3 regions of the Amycolatopsis alba DSM 44262 genome follow, and region 2 is predicted to be linked to each of the others. Evidence: riboswitches for the same ligand, from Rfam matches in the RefSeq annotation. Region 2 holds a riboswitch; each other region holds the start of a gene.
The links. Region 2 has a riboswitch for cobalamin ahead of AMYAL_RS0103055 (prenyltransferase/squalene oxidase repeat-containing protein). Riboswitches for the same ligand answer to the same signal wherever they lie in the genome.
Positions count from the first base shown of each region.

Region 1: linked by a shared signal. The riboswitch ahead of AMYAL_RS0137790 (CoA-acylating methylmalonate-semialdehyde dehydrogenase) and the one ahead of AMYAL_RS0103055 (prenyltransferase/squalene oxidase repeat-containing protein) in region 2 are both predicted to bind cobalamin.
Region 3: linked by a shared signal. The riboswitch ahead of metE (5-methyltetrahydropteroyltriglutamate--homocysteine S-methyltransferase) and the one ahead of AMYAL_RS0103055 (prenyltransferase/squalene oxidase repeat-containing protein) in region 2 are both predicted to bind cobalamin.

Region 1 is NZ_KB913032.1:8,121,141-8,127,626, forward strand. It holds gene AMYAL_RS0137780 (MmgE/PrpD family protein) at 1-1,050, opposite strand, end outside; gene AMYAL_RS0137785 (short-chain fatty acyl-CoA regulator family protein) at 1,199-2,599, shown strand; cobalamin riboswitch at 2,873-3,058, shown strand; gene AMYAL_RS0137790 (CoA-acylating methylmalonate-semialdehyde dehydrogenase) at 3,218-4,717, shown strand; gene AMYAL_RS0137795 (acyl-CoA dehydrogenase family protein) at 4,725-5,864, shown strand; gene AMYAL_RS0137800 (enoyl-CoA hydratase/isomerase family protein) at 5,861-6,486, shown strand, end outside.
Region 2 is NZ_KB913032.1:687,692-694,177, reverse strand. It holds gene AMYAL_RS0103065 (ClpX C4-type zinc finger protein) at 1-1, opposite strand, end outside; gene AMYAL_RS0103060 (LLM class F420-dependent oxidoreductase) at 140-970, shown strand; gene AMYAL_RS0103055 (prenyltransferase/squalene oxidase repeat-containing protein) at 1,132-2,139, opposite strand; cobalamin riboswitch at 2,175-2,299, opposite strand; cobalamin riboswitch at 2,383-2,524, shown strand; gene AMYAL_RS50120 (hypothetical protein) at 2,608-5,331, shown strand; gene AMYAL_RS0103045 (hypothetical protein) at 5,328-5,906, shown strand; gene AMYAL_RS0103040 (hypothetical protein) at 5,903-6,486, shown strand, end outside.
Region 3 is NZ_KB913032.1:8,920,332-8,926,817, reverse strand. It holds gene AMYAL_RS0141030 (diguanylate cyclase domain-containing protein) at 1-380, opposite strand, end outside; gene AMYAL_RS0141025 (cytochrome P450) at 617-2,062, opposite strand; gene metE (5-methyltetrahydropteroyltriglutamate--homocysteine S-methyltransferase) at 2,201-4,474, opposite strand; cobalamin riboswitch at 4,577-4,798, opposite strand; gene AMYAL_RS0141015 (TetR/AcrR family transcriptional regulator) at 4,838-5,407, opposite strand; gene AMYAL_RS0141010 (ketopantoate reductase family protein) at 5,497-6,447, shown strand.

The DNA.
Region 1 (6,486 bases), 7.4 Mb from region 2:
GTACGGGATCGAGTGGTCGAGCGTCTCGCGGCTGGCTTGGGGATCGTACTTCTGCGGGTCGCCCGCGCCGGAACCGATGACGTAGTGCGTGTGGTGGCTGGTGTGGATGAGGATCCGCTCCACCTTGCCGAGTTCGCCGACCTTCGGACCGAGGCGTCGCGCGAGGTCGATCAGTGCCTGACTCTGGTACTCGGCCGAATGTTCTTTGGTGTAGGTGTCCAAAATGGACCGCTTCGCCTCGCCGGGCGCGGGCAGCGGCACGGTGTATTCGGCGTCCGGGCCACTGAGCAGCCAGGCGATGAAGCCGTCTTCGCCTTCGTAGATCGGGCTCGGCGCGCCTTCGCCGCGCATCACCCTGTCGACGGCCTCGATCGCGGCCTTGCAGGCGAAGGCGGGCGCGTAGGCCTTCCACGAGGAGATCTCGCCCTTGCGGGATTGGCGCGTCGTCGTCGTGGTGTGCAACGCCTGCCCGATGGCCTGGTACACGGTCTCGGTGTCCAGGCCCAGCAACGCCCCCAGGCCACCCGCGACGGACGGGCCGAGGTGGGCGATATGGTCGATCTTGTGCTCGTGCAGGCAGATCCCGCGCACGAGGTTCACCTGGAGTTCGTATCCGGTGACGATGCCGCGGAGCAGATCCGCGCCGGTGCGCCCGGTGTGCTGGGCGACGGCGAGGATCGGCGGGATGTTGTCGCCGGGGTGCGAGTAGTCCGCGGCGAGGAAGGTGTCGTGGTAGTCCAGTTCCCGGACGGCGACGCCGTTGGCCCAGGCCGCCCATTCCGGGGAGTACCGTCCTTCGACGCCGAACACCGTCGCACCCGGTGTGCCGGGATGCGCCAGCGCCTGGTCACGAGCGGACGCGACGGGACGCCGGGTAAGTGACGCGGCGGCCACGGCGGCGTTGTCGATCATGCGGTTGATCACCATGTCAGCGGCCTCGGGTGACACCGGTACGTCGTCGGTGGCGACGGCGGCGAGCTTCCACGCCAGTTGCTCCTCGCGGGGCAGCGGCTCGGCGGAACGGTAGGTGCGGACGGTGTGGTCGGTCATTACGTTCCTTCGGGGTTCGGATCCCTTGTGAAGCTTGTGGTGCTCTCGACCGAGCGTGACACCGACCGCGTACCGTTCACCAGGCCAGAGCCCTGTGAAGGTTTGTGAACGTTCGCGGACCGCTTGTAAAAGTTGTTACAGTCGGCTTGTGGAGAAGATGTACGCGGGAGCGCGGCTGCGGCAACTGCGTGAAGGCCGGTCGATGACGCAGTCCGAGCTGGCGCGGCTGCTGGAGATCTCGCCGAGCTACGTCAACCAGCTCGAACACAACGGCAGACCACTGACGCTGCCGGTCCTGCTGAAGCTCACCGAGACCTTCGGCGTGGACACGGAGTTCTTCGCCGCCCAGGACACCGCGCGGCTGGTCGCGGACGTACGCGAGGTGTTCGACGACAACACCGTCAGCGGCGCGATCTCCGCCGGCGAGGTCGACGCCCTGACCACCACCCTGCCCGAGGTGGCACGGACACTCGTCGCGCTCCACCGGCGTTACCGGGACGCGGTGGAGAACATCGCGACGCTGGTGACCGAACAGGGACTCGATCGCTCGACCGCGCAGCAGCCGCACGAGGAGATCCGTGACTGGTTCTACGCACGCCGCAACCACGTCGCCGAACTCGACGCTCCCGCGGAGAAGCTCGCCGCCGCACTGCGCTTGCACCCTGGCGAAGTCCGCAATGGACTGGCGGCCGGGCTCCTGGAGCGGCACGGAGTCAAGGTCGTCGCCGAACCCCTGGGCGCCGACCAGCACCACTTCGACGCACGCGAGAAGACCCTGCGCCTCTCCCCCGCCCTGAGACCAGGGCAAGCCGCCTTCCGGCTCGCGTCCGAACTGGCACTGCTGGAAGCCGGAGACGTGATCGACCGGCTGGTGGACGGCGGCAACTTCGGCGGCGACACCGCCCGGCGGCTCGCCCGGATCGGCCTGGCCAACTATTACGCGGGCGCGGTCGTGCTGCCGTACCGCGTCTTCCTCGGCGCGGCCGAACGGTACCGCTACGACATCATGCGGCTCTCGGACCATTTCGGTGTCGGCTTCGAGACGATCTGCCACCGGCTGTCCACTTTGCAGCGTCCCGGCACACGCGGGGTGCCGTTCTCGTTCGTCCGCGTCGATCGCGCGGGCAACATCTCGAAACGCCAGTCCGCCACCGGGTTCCACTTCTCCAGGGTCGGCGGCTCGTGTCCACTGTGGATCGTCTACGAAGCCTTCGGTTCGCCGGGCCGGATCCTCACGCAGATCGCCGAACTCCCGGACGGGAAGAAGTACTTCTGGCTCGCGCGCACCGTTTCCCGCGCGGCGGGCGGGCACGGCGATCCGGGGAAGACGTTCGCGATCGGGCTCGGCTGCGAACTGCGGCATGCCCGGCGGCTCGTCTACTCCGACGGCCTGGCACTCGGCACCGGCGCGGCGATCACCCCGATCGGGATGGGCTGCAAGGTCTGCGAGCGGCCCGCCTGCCCGCAGCGTGCCTTCCCCGCGATCGGGAAGCCAATGCGGGTGGACGAGCACTCCTCCAGCCTGCTGCCCTACCCACCCCTCGCCTGAGTCGCGATTCGGAGCGGGGCCGCCGGCCCCGGTGTCGCGAAAGCCACTTTCGGGACGTCTGATGTCTCGAAAGTGGCTTTCGCGACACTCGGCACTGCCGACCGCTACCGCTCCCGACCGCTACCGCCGCCGGGCAGGTGGTCCCGCCGGAAGCGTTGCGAAAGCCACTTTCGCAACCTTCAACGTTGCGAAAGTGGCTTTCGCAACACCAGCTACCACCCCGCCGCTCGATGGAGCGGGGCCGCTGAGGCGTACGCCACAACCTCGACATAGTCGGACTTCCTACTTTATGGTGTCCACAGGTCTGCGGTGCAGGGAAGCCGGTGGAAATCCGGTGCGGTCCCGCCACTGTGACCGGGGAGCGGCGCTCCCGCAGAGAAGGCCACTGGCGCGAGCCGGGAAGGCCGGAGCCGCCGCGGATCCGGGAGCCAGGATACCGGCCGCAGATGTCCACGTTCGTCCACGAGGATGGAGCTGAACGCATGCGGATTCTTCCTGCCTGCGCGAAAGTCGCCGACCCGCCACCACCCCGGCGGTAAGTCGTCCGTACTCCCCTGCCCGGCCGCCGATCGCGGTCTTCGGGCGGCTTCGTCCTGCGTACTTTCGGAAAGGGCATCCATGAGCACCGAACTCAGTCATTTCGTCGGCGGCAAGCCGGTCGCGGGGACGTCCGGCCGGTTCGCCGACGTCTTCGACCCCAGCACCGGCGCCGTCCAGGCCCGTGTCCCGCTCGCCTCGGCCGACGAGGTCGCCACCGTGGTCGCGGACGCGGCGCAGGCCCAGCTCGAGTGGGCCCGCTGGAACCCGCAGCGGCGGGCCCGTGTGCTGATGAAGTTCGTCGACCTCGTCCGCGCCGAGGAGGACTCCCTCGCCCGGCTGCTCACCTCCGAACACGGCAAGACCGTCCCCGACGCGCGCGGCGACATCCAGCGCGGGCTCGAAGTGGTCGAGTTCGCCATCGGCATCCCGCATCTGCTCAAGGGCGAGTACAGCGACAACGCGGGCACCGGTATCGACGTCTACTCGATGCGGCAGCCGCTCGGCGTGGTCGCCGGGATCACGCCGTTCAACTTCCCCGCGATGATCCCGCTGTGGAAGGCCGCCCCGGCGATCGCCTGCGGGAACGCCTTCGTGCTCAAACCGTCCGAACGCGACCCGTCGGTCCCCCTGCGGCTGGCCGAGCTCTTCCTGGAAGCCGGTCTGCCGCCGGGTGTGTTCAACGTGGTCAACGGCGACAAGGAAGCCGTCGACGCGCTGCTGACCGATCCCCGCGTCGAGGCCGTCGGCTTCGTCGGTTCGTCGTCGATCGCCGAGTACATCTACACCACCGCGGCCGCGCACGGAAAGCGCGCGCAGTGCTTCGGCGGAGCCAAGAACCACATGATCGTGATGCCGGACGCGGACCTCGACCAGGTCGTCGACGCGCTGATCGGCGCCGGGTACGGCTCCGCGGGCGAACGCTGCATGGCGATCTCGGTCGCCGTCCCGGTCGGCGAGGCCACCGCCGACGCGCTGGCCGCCCGGCTTACCGAACGTGTCAAGACGCTGAAGGTCGGCGCCTCGCTCGACGAGACGGCCGACTTCGGGCCGCTGGTGACCGCCGAGGCCGTCCAGCGCGTCCGCGACTACATCGACGTCGGCCTCGCGGAAGGGGCGAAGCTGCTCGTCGACGGTCGCGAGACCACTGTGGACGGTCACGAGAACGGCTTCTTCCTCGGCGGCTGCCTGTTCGACCACGTCACCAGCGACATGCGGATCTACCGTGAAGAGATCTTCGGGCCGGTGCTGTCGATCGTCCGCGCGGCCGACTACGAGGAAGCACTCCGGCTGCCCAGCGAGCACGAGTACGGCAACGGCGTCGCGATCTTCACCCGCGACGGTGACACCGCCCGCGACTTCACCTCGCGGGTGAACACCGGCATGGTCGGAGTCAACGTGCCCATCCCGGTGCCGATCGCCTACCACACCTTCGGCGGCTGGAAGCGTTCCGGTTTCGGCGATCTGAACCAGCACGGGCCGGACTCGATCCGCTTCTACACCAAGACCAAGACGGTCACCTCGCGCTGGCCTTCCGGCACCAAGGAAGGCGCCAGCTTCGTCATCCCGACGATGAGCTGAGGCCGCGATGAGACTGACCGACGAACAGCGGGCCCTTCGCGAGACCGCGGCGGAGTTCGCCGCGGAGCACCTCGCCCCGCACGCGATCGAATGGGACCAGGCCAAGCACTTCCCGGTCGACGTCCTGCGCAAGGCCGCCCAGCTGGGCATGGGCGGCGTCTACCTGCCCGAAGACCTCGGCGGCTCCGCGCTCGGACGGCTCGACGGCGTCCTCGTCTTCGAGGCGCTCGCCACCGGCTGCCCTTCGCTGGCCGCGTATATCTCCATCCACAACATGGTCGCGACCATGATCGACAAGTTCGGCGACGACGCCCAGCGGCACCGGTACCTGCCGCGGATGTCCACTATGGATACTTTCGGCAGCTATTGCCTCACCGAGCCGGACGCCGGTTCCGACGCGGCGGCGCTCTCCACCCGCGCCCGCCGCGAGGGTGACGAGTACGTCCTCGACGGAGTCAAGCAGTTCATCTCCGGCGCGGGTATCTCGGACGTCCACGTCGTGCTCGCCCGCACCGGCGGCCCCGGCGCGCGCGGCATCTCGGCGTTCATCGTCGACCGGGACACCCCCGGCGTTTCCTTCGGCCCCAACGAGATCAAGATGGGCTGGAACGCCCAGCCCACCCGGCAGGTCATCTTCGACGGCGCCCGCGTCCCGGCGTCCGCGCTGCTCGGCGGTGAGGGCAACGGTTTCCGCGTCGCGATGTCCGCGCTGGACGGGGGCAGGCTCAACATCTCGGCCTGCTCCCTCGGCGGCGCCGAGGCCGCGCTCGGTATGGCCGTCCGGCATCTGTCGGAGCGTTCGGCGTTCGGCGAGAAGCTGTCGGAGAAGCAGGCGCTGCAGTTCCGGCTCGCGGACATGCGCACCGATCTCGAAGCCGCCCGCACCCTGCTCTGGCGGGCCGCGGACGCGCTCGACCATGGCGAGGACACCGCGACCCAGCTTTCGGCGATGGCGAAACGCTTCTGCACCGACACCGGGTTCGAGGTGGCCAACCAGGCGCTGCAGCTGCACGGCGGCTACGGCTACCTCGCCGAGTACGGACTGGAGAAGATCGTCCGCGACCTGCGGGTGCACCAGATCCTCGAAGGGACCAACGAAATCATGCGCGTGATCATCTCGCGCCGGATGCTGCAGGAGGCTTCGTGAACGACGTCGGATTCCTCGTCCACAGTGGAATCGGCCGGATCACCCTGAACCGGCCGCGAGCACTGAACTCGCTGAACCACGGCATGGTCCTCGCCATGCTCGACCAGCTCGAAGCGTGGCGTTCCGACCCGGCGGTCCGCGCCGTCCTGATCGACGGCGCGGGTGACCGCGGGCTGTGCGCGGGTGGCGACATCCGCGCCATCTACGACGACGCCCGCACCGGCGGCACCGCGTCACTGGGGTTCTGGGCCGACGAGTACCGGCTCAACGCGCTGATCTCGCGCTACCCCAAGCCGTACCTGGCGCTCATGGACGGGCTCGTCATGGGCGGCGGGGTCGGCGTCTCGGCGCACGGCAGCCACCGGATCGTCACCGAACGCTCCCGTGTCGGCATGCCCGAGACCGGCATCGGCTTCGTCCCGGACGTCGGCGGCACCTACCTGCTGTCCAGGACACCCGGTGAGCTCGGCACGCATATCGCCCTCACCGCCGGGTCGATCTCGGGCCCCGACGCGATCCACTGTGGACTCGCCGATCACTTCGTGCCCAGCGAACGGGTCCCGGACCTGCTCGACGCGCTCGCGTCGCGGACCCCGGACACCGCGCTGGAGCTGATCGCCGA
Region 2 (6,486 bases):
TGGCACACCTTTCCCGACGTTTTGTCAGGCGCATCCTGACAGGGCGTCAGGTTAGCCCTGACAAGATGCCGGGTGCAAGAGCCGCGGCCGAGTGAGGGCCTCCGGGAATACCCGGTGGCCCTCAGGAGTCGTGCTGATCATGGACTTCGGTATCGCGACGTCAGTGACCGACGAGGGAATCCGGCCGCACGTACTGGGAGCGGCGTTGGAGGAGAAGGGTTTCGACTCCCTCTACCTCCCCGAACATTCCCACATCCCGGTCAGCAGGGAGAGCCCGTACCCCGGTGGTGAGCTGCCGCGGGGCGCCCTCCGCAATCTCGACCCGTTCGTGGCGCTGGCCGCCGCCGCGACGGTCACCTCGAAACTCCGGCTGGGCACCGCGGTCGCCCTGATGATCCAGCGCGACCTGTTCTACACGGCCAAGGAAATCTCCAGCCTCGACCTGCTTTCCGGCGGCCGGGTGGTCTTCGGGGTCGGGGCGGGCTGGAACATCGAGGAGATGCGCAACCACGGCGTCGACCCGCGGACGCGGGGCGCGCTGCTGACCGAACAGCTCCAGGCGCTCAAGGAGATCTGGACCAAGGACGAGGCGGAGTTCCACGGCAAGCACGTCGACTTCGATCCGGTCTACTCCTGGCCGAAGCCGGTGCGGAAACCGCATCCGCCGATCTACGTCGCCGGTCAGGGCCCGGCCGGGCTCAAACGGCTCGCCGAACACGCCGACGGCTGGCTGCCGCATTCCGTGACCCCGCCTGAGGAATTGCGGCGCGTCCGGTCGTGGCTCGCCGACCAGGGCCGTGAAGACGTCCGGATCAGCGTGTTCGGCGCTCCGGCCGATCTCGACCTGCTGCGCGGCCTCGCCGATGCCGGGGTCGACGAGGTCTCCCTCATCCTGCCGACGCTGCCCGAGGCCGAGACGCTGGAGCGCCTCGACAAGCTTGTGCAGGTCGTCGAGCCGCTCCGCGCCTGAAGAACCGTGGGTGGCGTCACGGGCTCGCGCCGGTCCTGTTCCGGGGCAGACGACGTGACGGTGGAGGATTCAGGACGTTCAACGTCCCAAATCCTCCACACTCGACCACCAGCCAAGCAACTACGAGTCCACCAGAACCGGCCTCACCACTCACCGGCCGCTTACGGGCAGGCGAGCACCGGAGCCTGCGGACGGCCGCCGCCGTGCAGGTCACTCAGCGGAACCCTGGCCAGGCCGAGGATCGCCTGCGCGGTCGCGCGCGGGGCGGTCGACGGGTTCAGGCCGGTGGCGTCGTAGGCGATCGCGCCGCGGTCCGCCTCGGCGCCGGTGCAGCCGGTCTGCAGCGACCGCAGGAATTCCCGCGCCTTGACCGCGGCGGCGGGACGGTGCCCGGCCAGCGCTTCGGCGGCGAGGCCGGTGCTGTTGGCGTTCGGCGCGTTCGTGCCGACACCGAAGCCGCCGTTCGCGTGCTGCTTGGTGACCAGCCAGGTGGTGCCTTCGCGGGCGTTCACCGCGTCACCGGTGGCGCGCAGGGCCTGCACGACCATCGCGGTCGAGTCGACGTCGCTCGTGCAGGTCGCTTCGCCGAAGTTCAGCGGGAAGCCGCCGTCCGCGCACTGGCTGCCCGCCAGGAAGGTCACCGCCGACGCGGGCGCCCCGGCGGGGGTGCGATCCAGCGCCAGCAGGGCGAGCGACTGCGAGAAGGCGTTGGAGTAGTCGCCGAATTCGGAGCGGTCGGAGAACCGGCCGGACGGCGTGAGCAGCGAGAGCAGTCCCGTTTTCAGATCGACACCGCCGAACGACGCCGGGTTCTTGCCCCGGATCTGCGCGGCGAGCAGAAGTTTGGCGTGCGCGCCCGCGTACGCCTCGGCGCCGCTGCCGACGTAGCCGGTGGTGATCTCCGGCTTCGCCAGCCAGGCGATCGCCTTGCCCGCGTTCGTGTCGGACACCCCGGCGGCGGCGAACGCGAAGATCGCGTCGATCGTCAAGCCCTGGTCGGGGAACTTCTGGCCGCCGAAGTCGGCCTCGAACCTTTCCCCGTCGGTCAGCTGCCTGGCGAGCCAGCCCGCGGCGGCGTCCGCCTTGACCGGGGTGGCCGCGGTCGCCGCCGGTGCGGCGACCAGTCCGATGCCGCACAGCAAGGCGACAGCGAGGACCAAACGTCTCATGAGAACCCTTTCCCGCATTTCCACGACAGGAGTCGGTGGTGACACCGCGCGATGTGGGTGACCGGGCTCGCCTGGAGGGCATACCGTTGCGGGACAGCGCCGGACTCTCACCGGACTTCCCCCACGACCGCGCTGAATCGGACGAACCGAAGAATCTCATCCCGGTCAAGCGCCGGGGTACCGCCGGGCGCGAGCGGTGATGTGATCCTGGCAACCGACCTGGTCAGCGGTGCCTGCCGCAGGTAATCGAGTGTTAACCTCGGCGGGCTCGACAACTGAACACCGCTGCCCGTGACGGGGAAGCCGGTCGAAATCCGGCGCTGTCGCGCAACCGTGGGCCCTTCACCAGGGCGAGCCGGGGTACCGCACGGGCGGATGAACCAACCAGAAGTCCGAACCACTGTCGCGATAAACAGGGGTGACTGCGGCGTCCCGCGCCTGTCCTCCGTCATGCCGCAAGGAGGAGTCATGCGCCGCGGGTACCAGGCCGCACTGGCCTTCGCCGTCAGCGTCGGCGTGGTCGCCGCACTGCTCACCGGAACGGCGACGGCCGCCGGTGACCGTGACGCGGCGCAGGCGAATTCCCGCTGGCTCGCGACGAAACTGAAGCCGGACGGCACGCTCGAGAACCCCGCCGGCGGTCAGCTGCCCGACCACGGCCTGATGCTCGACGTGCTCTTCGCGATGTACGCCGCGGGCGAAGGTCAGCGTGCCGAGCCGATCGCGAAGTTCCTCGACGAACAAGGCCACGCCACCGACTACTTCACCTGGGACGGGTTCATCCCCGGCGCGGGGTTCGACAACGTCATCGTCGGCGGCGCCACGGCCAAGACCCTGGTCGCCGCGGAGGTCTCCGGCCGGAACCCCCGGAGCTTCGACGGCTACGACCTGGTCGCCGAGACCAAGGCCGCGATCATGCGCAACGGCCCCGACAAGGGCCGGGTAAGCGACTACACGAAGAATCCCGACATCACTGGCACGGTGAGCAACAACGCCAACATGTTCGGCCAGGCGCTCGGCGTGATCGGGCTCGCCGCGGTGGGCGAGAACGACCAGCTCGCCATCGACAAGCTGCTGACCCAGCAGTGTTCCGAGGGCTACTTCCGCATCTTCTTCCCCTACATCCCGACGAAAGAGACCGGCGACCACGTCACCCCGGACGGTCACAAGGTCTCGACCTGCGACGAGGGCAAGCCGCTCGACCTGTCCCCGTCCGACGGCGACGCCACCGGCATCGCGCTTTCGGCGATGGTGGCCGCGCGGAAGGCGGGCGCGACCGGGCTCGACGCCCCGATCGCCAAGACCGTCTCGTGGCTGCTCGGCAACCAGAGCGCCGGTGGCGGCTGGGGTGGCGGCGTCGGCACCGAGGCCCCGAACACCAACAGCACCGGGATGATCGTCCAGGGGCTCGCCGACGCGGGCGGCGCGGCCGCGGCGGTGGACAAGGGCGTGCGGTTCCTCAAATCCGCGCAGGCCAACGCCGCGGCCGACGCAGGCAACCGGCTCGCGGGCGAACTCGGCGCGATCGCCTACAACCCCGCTTCCTACGAAGCCGCGCGTACCTCGGGCATCAGCGGGCTCGACACCTGGATCCGCGCGGGTGCCCAGGCTTCGCTCGGGCTGGCGCAGATCGGCTTCTATTCGCTCGCGAAGGGCGGCGCGCAGCCGCCGACCAGCAGCGTTTCGGAAACGCCGACGACCTCGTCCGAAACGGGCTCGCCCACGAGCACCCCGACTTCGACCACGAGCGAACCGGTGCCGACCAGCACCACCACGACCACGACCACGACCACCACCACGACCACAACGACGACGACCACCACGACCACGACGTCGGTGACACCGACGCCGAGCACGTCGTCCCAGTCGGTCAGCCCGCCCGCGCCGAGCACGGTCACCGTCACGAACACCCCGCCCGCAGCCAAACCGGTGCCGGACAAGCCGGCACCGAAGACCGTGGCGCCGAAACCCAAGAAGACCGTCACCCCCAGGGCGTCGACCGGCGCCAGGGTCCCGCCGCCGACCGCGATCGCCACGCCGGTCGCGGTCCCCGGCACGGCCACCGCGGCTTCCCGGCTCGGTGCGTACCTGACGAACCGGCTCGTCGGCGGTGACCACGTCGAGGTCACCGAGGACGGGAAGACCTACGTCGACTACGACGCCACCGCCGATCTCGTGCTGGCCCTGCGGGCGCTGGACGAGCAGCCGGACACGGTCGCCCGCGCCTCGAAGTTCCTGCTCACGAACGAAGCCGTGCAGGCCTACGCCCACGGCGCGCCCTACGAGCAGAGCGGGGCCGCCTACGCCGAGCCGCTCGCGAAACTCGTGCTCGTCGCCGAATTCGCCAAGGCGGACGTCGCCGGGCAGTTGCGCGCCGATCTGGTGAAACTGCGTGGCGTGGACGGCAAGTTCACCGATATCGGGTCCTTCGCCGACGCTGACGAGACCGTCGAGCGGCACTCTTGGGCGGTGCTCGCCACTGCCGCCGACCCCGGCCCCGCGGTCGAACTGCTCCTTTCGCGCCAGTGCGCCGACGGAACCTTTCCGAAGCACCTCGACACCGCGGAGTGCGGCTCCGGCGACCTCGGCGCGACGGCCGCGGCGGTCACCGCGCTGGCCGCCCGTCCGCACACCGACGCCGCGCCGTCGACCAAACGGCCCGACGGCTGGACCGAGCGGCGCGTTTCGGCGTTCGTCTCCGCGGTGGGCGCGCTCGGCGTCCGGCCGACCGGCGAGGGCATGGTGACCGGCGAAGCGGGCGAGCCGGACGTCGCGCTCAGCGCCGTCGTGGCCGCCGCGCGGCAGATCGCCGGCCTCGACGCGAGCGGAACCGCGCGGTCGCTGGGCAAACTGGTCCAGGCCGACGGCGGTTTCGTCAAGGGAGCGGTCGCGGCGAGCGACGGGAAGACCGACTTCCCGACCAGCCTGGCCGCCGCGCAAGGGGTCGCGGGCCGATCCTGGCTCACCGCCGCGGATTCGCCGCTGTCTCCCGCGATCCGGCTGCCGCTCTCGCAGCCGGACATCGCCGCTGCCGTCTCCGGCACCCAGGTGCAGGCGGCCGCCGCCCAAGCTCCTCAGCCACCGTGGCTGATCTGGGGACTCGTCGGCCTCGCCGGGCTCCTGCTGGCCGCCGCGATCGTGCTCGTCTTCCTGCTTCGCCGGTTCATCAAGACAAAGGGGGCTACACCATGAGAAAACTGCTCACCGTCGCGACCGTCCTCATCGGACTGATCGGGCTTTCCGCCGCACCCGCGAACGCGGTCGATCCCGCCAAGGGCTACGACGGGATCTGCACCGGCGCCGACGCGCTCACCGGCACGACCGTCGTCGTCGACTTCCAGGAACTGGACGGCAACGGCGGGACCGCCGCGCCGACGATCACCCGCTGTTCGCCGAACGCGAGCCCCGGCACCGCCCGCACGGGTATCAAGGCGTTGCAGGACGCGGGGATCGCGGTCGCGGGCACCGCCCGCTGGGGGCTTGGTTTCGTCTGCCGCCTGGAAGGCCGCCCGTCCGCGACGGAGACCATCCCGCTGTCGAGCAACCCGGCATACAAGGAACCGTGCGTCAACACGCCGCCCGCCGGCGCGTACTGGGGTTACTGGCACGCCGACGGTTCCGGTACCACCTGGACCTACAGCAGCTACGGCGCGCTCAACCGCAACGTCGTCCCCGGTGGCTTCGAAGGCTGGTCGTTCTCGCTGAACAAGTCGGCGACGACCAACCCGGTTCCCGGTGTCACGCCGAGGAACCCGGCCATCCCGTGAGGAAGGTCTTCGGGGTGGTGGCGGCGATCTTCCTGATCGCCGCCACGGCGCCGTCCGCGCACGCGGTCGACCAGGGCAAGGGCTATCCCGGCTTCTGCAAGGACGCCACCGGGGTCACCGTCGTCGTCGACTTCCAGAAACTCGGCGGCACGACCATCGTGCGCTGCAACCCCCAGTCCACGCGCGGCACCGGGCTGGACGCGCTCAAGGGCGCGGGTTTCCAGATCGCCGGGGTGCAGCGCTGGGGCGAGTCGTTCATCTGCCGGGTCGAGAACCGCCCGTCGGCGACCGAGAATCTCCCGATCGCGGGTCGCGACAAGTACCGCGAGCTGTGTGTCGACACGCCCCCGGCGCAGGCCTACTGGTCGTACTGGCACGCCTCGAACAACTGCGCGTGGGACTACAGCCAGTGGGGCGTCAAGAACCGCGACTTCATCCCCGGTGGTTTCGAGGGCTGGTCGTTCTCCCTGAACGCCACCGCCCAGACGAACCCGGTGCCGCGGGTCTCCGCGGTGCGGCCGGGCACTGAGAGCCAGCCGTGCGTGCCGCGTGAGGAGGCCAAGCCGGTCACCGACGACCC
Region 3 (6,486 bases), 8.2 Mb from region 2:
TCCAGCAACAGGCGTTCCTGCTGGGTCTGCTGGCCGAGCGTCATGAGCTGGGAGAGCCCGTTCCGCAGCCGGGCGACGTCGTGTTCGGCGGAACCGAGTCCGGGGATGTCCCGTCCGCGCAGCGCCGAGGGACGGCAGCCGAGGAGTTTGCCGAGCGCGGTGTTCGCCTCGACGATCTTGCCGTCGGAGTCGGCGAGCGCGATCCCGATGGGGGAGGCGGAATAGAGCTTCGAGAAGCGCAGCCGGGCGGGCTCGTGATCGGGATCGGTCCGGACGGCGTCCTGTGCGACGCCGAGCAAGAACTCTTCGAGTTGCTCCTGGGGAAGCGATACTCCTTTAGTGTCAGCGAGCGTCGCGGCCCATCTCCGAGCGACGTCCACCAACCCTGGTACGGAACCAGGCTCGGGCACACTTCACCTCTTCATGCGCGGTTTATGGCCAGCTCAGACCGGGTGTCCGAGCCCACGGGCCCACACTGGGTATGAGCCGACCGGGTGTAGTGCCACGGCATCATGCGCGATCCGGAGTGTCTACCGGCTGAAAGGGTGATCGCTACTACACGAGTGGTGACCGGAAGTTACCAAGAGTGCTCGATCGTGGTTACCCGTTGGCCTGTTCAGTGTGTCACCAGCCGGATCGGCAGGCCGTCCGCGGGAACGGGCAGTGAGACGTAGTCCCAGCGGGCGGTGTAGCCGTCCGGGACCGACCAGCGGTACGCCCGCAGCATCTCGTGGAGCAGCGCTTTCACTTCGAACGTCCCGAAATGCAGGCCGATGCACTTGTGCGCGCCGCCGCCGAACGGCATCCACGCGTAGCGGTGCGACTTGTCCTCGCGGCGTTCCTCGCCGAAGCGGTCCGGGTCGAAACGCATCGGGTCGGTCCAGTACTCCGGCGCGAAATGGTTGACGGTCGGCGAAACCCCGACCAGTGTCCCTTCGGGAATGAAATGCCCGAGCACTTCGGTGTCCTTCACCGTTTTCCTTGCCAGGGAAGGAACAGGGGCCACCAGGCGCAGGGATTCCTTGATCACCAGGTCCAGGGTCTTCAGGGTTTCCAGCGCTTCGATGTCCGGCACGTCGTCGCCGAGCGCGAGGGATTCCCGGCGTGCGCGTTCCTGCCATCCGGGGTTCTTGGCGAGGTGGTAGACGGCGGCGGCGCTGGTGATGGTCGACGTGTCGTGCGCCGCCATCATCAGGAAGATCATGTGGTTGACGACGTCGGAGTCGGTGAAGCGGTCGCCGTCCTCGGTGGTGGCATGACACAGGGCGGTGAAGAGGTCGTCGCCGTCGCTCGCCCGTTTCGCGGGCAGGTTCGCCGAGAAGTAGCGTTCGAGGACTTTGCGGCCGTGCAATCCCGCGGCCCAGCGGCCGCCGGGAACGGGGAACCGCACGATGGCCGTGCCCGCGCGCACGGAATTCACGAACGCGCGGTTGATCGCGGCCGCGTCGTCGCCCGAACGCATGCCCATGAACACGCGTGTCGCCACGTCGAGCGTGAGTTGCTTGAGAGACCAGTAGATCCGCGGATTCGGCCGGTCCGCCCACGCGGCGATGCCCTCGCGCAGCGCCGGTCCCATCTGGTCGACGTACCCGGTGAGCCGCTGCCGGGTGAACGCCGCCTGCATGATCCGGCGGTGCAGATGGTGCTCGCCGAAATCGAGCAGCATCAGGCCGCGGTCGAAGAACCGCTCGATGAAGAACTTCCAGCCCTCCTGGGAGAAGGCCTTGTCCTTGTTCACCAGCGCGATCTGCGTGGCCTCCGGACCGGAGAGGGCGACGATGCGGCGGCCGAACGCGCCCATCCACGACACCGGGCCGTAGGTTTCGTGGCGTTTGAGGCCGAAGTCGATGCCGAAGCGCATGAAGTCCAGCGCGTGCCCGATGACCGGCGGGCCTTCGTCGCCGAGGACGGGTTTGAGACCCGGCGGGGCGGGCGCGAGTTCGCGGACCGGCCAGGTCGCGCCGAGCCAGCGCTGGTCCACCGAACGCGGCAGGGGGATCGAGGTGAGCGGCGGAACCCGCTCGCGCAGCGCCCCGGTGACCTTTTCGACGGCGTTCGCCATGGTGACCATCTCCCCGTTGAGACCGGCTACCGCTCCACCATCGCACCCTTGTTGACGTCCTGACAATACCTCGGCGAAAGTCCGTGAAGGCCTCCTTCCCTACCCTGAGAGTAGGGAAGGAGGCCTTCACGGAACGGGTCAGCCCAGCTCGGCCCGCACCGCGTGGGCGGCCGCGACCAGGTTCCGCAGGGCCGGTTCGACCTCGGCGTAGCCGCGGGTCTTCAGGCCGCAGTCCGGGTTCACCCAGATCCGCTCGGCTGGCACGGCGCCGACGGCGGTCCGCAGCAGCCCGCTGACCTCGTCGACGTCGGGCACCCGCGGCGAGTGGATGTCGTACACGCCGGGCCCGACACCTCGGCCGAAGCCCGCCGCGCCCAGGTCGGTGACGACCTCCATCTTCGACCGCGCGGCTTCGATGCTGGTGACGTCGGCGTCGAGCGCGTCGATCGCCTTGACCACCTCACCGAACTCCGAATAGCACATATGCGTGTGGATCTGCGTCGCGTCGGAGATGCCGGACGTCGCCAGCCGGAACGACGAGACCGCCCACGCGAAGTACGCCTCGTGCGCGGCCGCGCGCAGCGGGAGCAGTTCCCGCAGCGCCGGCTCGTCGACCTGGATGACGCGGATGCCCACCTCCTGCAGGTCGTGGACCTCGTCGCGGATGGCCAGCGCCACCTGGCGGGCGGTCTCGCCCAGCGGCTGGTCGTCGCGGACGAACGACCACGCCAGGATCGTCACCGGACCGGTCAGCATTCCCTTGACGGGTTTGCCGGTCAGGCTCTGCGCGTAGCGCGCCCACTCGACGGTCATCGGCTCCGGGCGCGAGACGTCGCCGTACAGGATCGGCGGCCGGACACACCGCGAGCCATAGGACTGCACCCAGCCGAAGTCGGTGGCGGCGAACCCGGCCAGCCGCTCGGCGAAGTACTGCACCATGTCGTTGCGCTCGGGTTCGCCGTGCACCAGCACGTCCAGCCCGAGATCCTCCTGCAGCCGGATGACGTGCTCGATCTCCGCCTTCATCGCGGCCTCGTAGCCCGCGTCGTCCAGCGAACCCGCTTTGTGCGCGGCCCGCGCCTTGCGGACCTCGGTGGTCTGCGGGAACGAGCCGATCGTCGTGCTCGGCAACGGCGGCAGGTCCAGCGCGGCCTGCTGCGCCGCCGCGCGCCGGGCATAGGGGGAGCGGACGGTGTCTTCCGGCCGCAACGCCTCCAGCCTGGCGCGCACGCCGGCGTCGGCCAGGTCGGCCGCCGTGGCGCGATCCGAGACCGCGGCACGAGCGGCGGACAGGTCGACCCCGTCCTCCTTCAGCGCGCGCCCGAGCAGGACGACCTCGTCGACCTTCTGCTTGGCGAAAGCGAGCCAGCCCTTGAGACGCGGGTGAAGCCCGTCCTCCCGTTCGACGTCGTAGGGCACGTGCAGCAGTGAGCACGACGTCGACACGCTGACCGACTTCGCGGTGCCGAGCAGCGTCGCCGCCCGGCCGAGCGCGCGGGCCGGGTCGGTGCGCCAGACGTTGCGCCCGTCCACGACACCGGCCAGGACCTCCTTGTCCCGCAACGCGGGTTCGGCCACGACAGCGTCCACAAAGGACTCATCGGTGACCAGGTCGACGGCGATCGCGTCGATCGGGGAGCGGGCGAGCACTCCCAGAGCGCGACCGAGACCGCCGAAGTAGCCGGCGACCAGGATCTTCGGCCGCGCGGTGGCTTTCGCGAGCCGGTGGTAGGCGCGGATGAGCGCGTTGAGCTCCTGCTCGGTGCGATCCGCGGCGAAGGCGGGCTCGTCGAACTGCACCCACTCGACGCCTTCGTCGTGCAGCTGGCGCAGCAGTTCGACATAGCCGTCGAGGAGGTCGTCGAGCAGGTCCAGCGGGCGGAAGCCCTCTGGGGCGCTCTCGGACGCCTTCGCGAGGAGCAGGAACGTCACCGGGCCCACCAGTACCGGCCGCGTCTCGACGCCGATCGCGCGGGCTTCGCGATACTCGTCCAGCGGTTTGGTGCCGGTGAGCGAGAACGTCGTGTCCGGGCCGAGTTCGGGGACGAGGTAGTGGTAGTTCGTGTCGAACCACTTCGTCATCTCCATCGCCGGCGCGTCCTGCACCCCGCGCGCGGCGGCGAAGTAGGTGTCGAGCGGCGAAAGGCCGAGCGTCGTGAAGCGCTCCGGCAGCGCCCCGAACAGCTCGGCGGTGTCGAGCACCTGGTCGTAGTGGGAGAACGTGTTGGACGGGACGGAGTCCAGCCCGGCCTTTTCGAGCGCCTGCCAGGTCTGCGTCCGCAACGCGCGGCCGGTGCCCAGCAGTTCGGCCTCGTCGATCTTGCCCGCCCAGTAGCGTTCGAGCGCACGCTTGAGTTCCCGGTCCGGTCCGATCCGGGGGTAGCCCAGCACTGTCGTGCCGATTTCGGTCACAGCTCTCTCCTCGCGAGCTTGTCGTCAGAGTCCGGAGCGCGCGCAGGAGTGACCGCGATTTCGGTCGTGCCCATCCCGCGAGGCCCGGACTCACGCACGCCGTCGGCGCACGTACCACGGGCAGGTCTTCGGACTCGTGGGCGACTCGCTCGCTCCTACCGGCCGTCGCTTCCCAGGGCGCCATGCCCAGTGCTTTACCGTGTCTCGCACGGTGACGGCTTTCGTTCCCACATACCGCTGCGGGGCAGTCCCGGATTCACACCGGGTTCCCTGTTACCTCGACCGGCCTGGGAGGCCGGGCGAACCAGTAGCACCTCGAAGCGTACTCAGGAGCGCTACGGGACCGCTCGAATGTGAGAAAAGTCAGAGCGGACGGTGCAGCCCGTCCAGCAGGAGGGTGATGACACCGTCGGCCTCGGCCCGCCATCCGGGGCGGTCATGGGCCGCGCCGATGCCGTGCAACGCCATCATCACGGCGCCGGCGTCCACGTCGTCGCGAACGGTGCCGTCCCGGACGGCGTCGGCCACCAGGTCGGTGACAGCCTGTTCCAGCGCCTGGCTGCCCTCGGCGAGCGCGCCCGAACGATCGGCCATGAGGGTGGCCAGCGTCCGGGCCAGGCCTTGATGGGCATCGATGTGGTCGACCATGTCGCGGAGGAAGGTCGCCAACGCCTCCGCCGCGGGCAGGGTGGCCTGGAGCTGTCGGGCGCGGTCGCACAGCGCGGCGACTTCCCCGTGGTAGACCGCCTCGGCCAGTGCCTCCCTGGTGGGGAAGTGGCGGTAGAGCGTGCCGGTGCCCACGCCTGCCAGGCAGGCGAAGTCGTCGAAGCGCAGATCGAAGAAGCATCCGGCCTGGAAGAGCTCCCGTGCCTTGGCGAGCAGGGCCTCGCGCTTGCGCCGGGCATCGGCCCGCAGCGGCTTGTCGGCGGTCATGCGCTCCCTCGCGTTGACAAATGGAGATCATCTCCATATTTTCGAAGTGGAGATGATCTCCACATCAATCGTACCCCGTGAGGTGCACCTTGAAGATCCTGATGTTCGGCCGTGGCGTGATCGCCACCATCTACGGCTGGGCCCTGCACAAGGCGGGACATGACGTCGAGTTCTACGTCCGGCCGGGCCGCGCTGCGGAGTACGGGGACACGGTGGATCTCGACCTGCTCGACACGCGGCGCCGGGTATGGGGGCAGCGCGTCGTCGAAGAGTGGCCGGTGCGCCTCCGCGAAACACTGGAGCCGGACCACGATTTCGACCTGATCGTGCTCAGCGTGTCGCACCACCGCCTTCCGGAGGCGACGGCTTTCCTGGCCCCTCGTGTCGGCAAGGCCACGGTACTTGTCTTCGGCAACATCTGGACCGAGCCGACGGCGGCGATCGGCCCGCTCCCTCTCGACCGGATCGCCTGGGGCTTTCCGCAGGCCGGAGGCGGTTTCGACGCGGACGGCGTGCTCCACGGGATGCTGATGCCGTCGGTCATCTTCGGCACCCTCGGCAGGCCCCCGACCGATCGGGAGCGGGCCGTGCGCCAGGCGTTTCGCGAGGCCGGGCTCCGGATCAAGGAGCGGCCCGACTTCCGCGGCTGGCTGTGGGTCCATTTCGTGTCGGATGCGGGCTTGCTCTCGCAGGGCCTGCGGCTGGGTTCCCTGTCCGAGCTGGCCGGGTCGAGGACCGACTTACGCGAGGGGTTGCTGAACGGCCGTGAACTACTGCCGCTTCTCCAGGCGCGCGGCCTCGACCTGCGACGTCACCGGGTCGGTTTGCTGCCGTTCCGGGCGCCCACCTGGCTGACGGCCTCCGTGCTCGCCTGGCTGACCGCTCATGTCGCCGTGGCGCGCGTGAGTGTCACGGCGCACTCCGACCCCGGCGCCGAGGAGCCGCGCGAGGTCTGCCGGGACACCCTGGCCGAAGCGCGGCGGCTGGGCGTCCCGGTGCCGCGCCTGGAAGCGGCGGAACAGTACTTCGCCCAAGCCTGAACCTGAAGCGGCGAAAGTGTTGCCGAGTACATGAAGGCC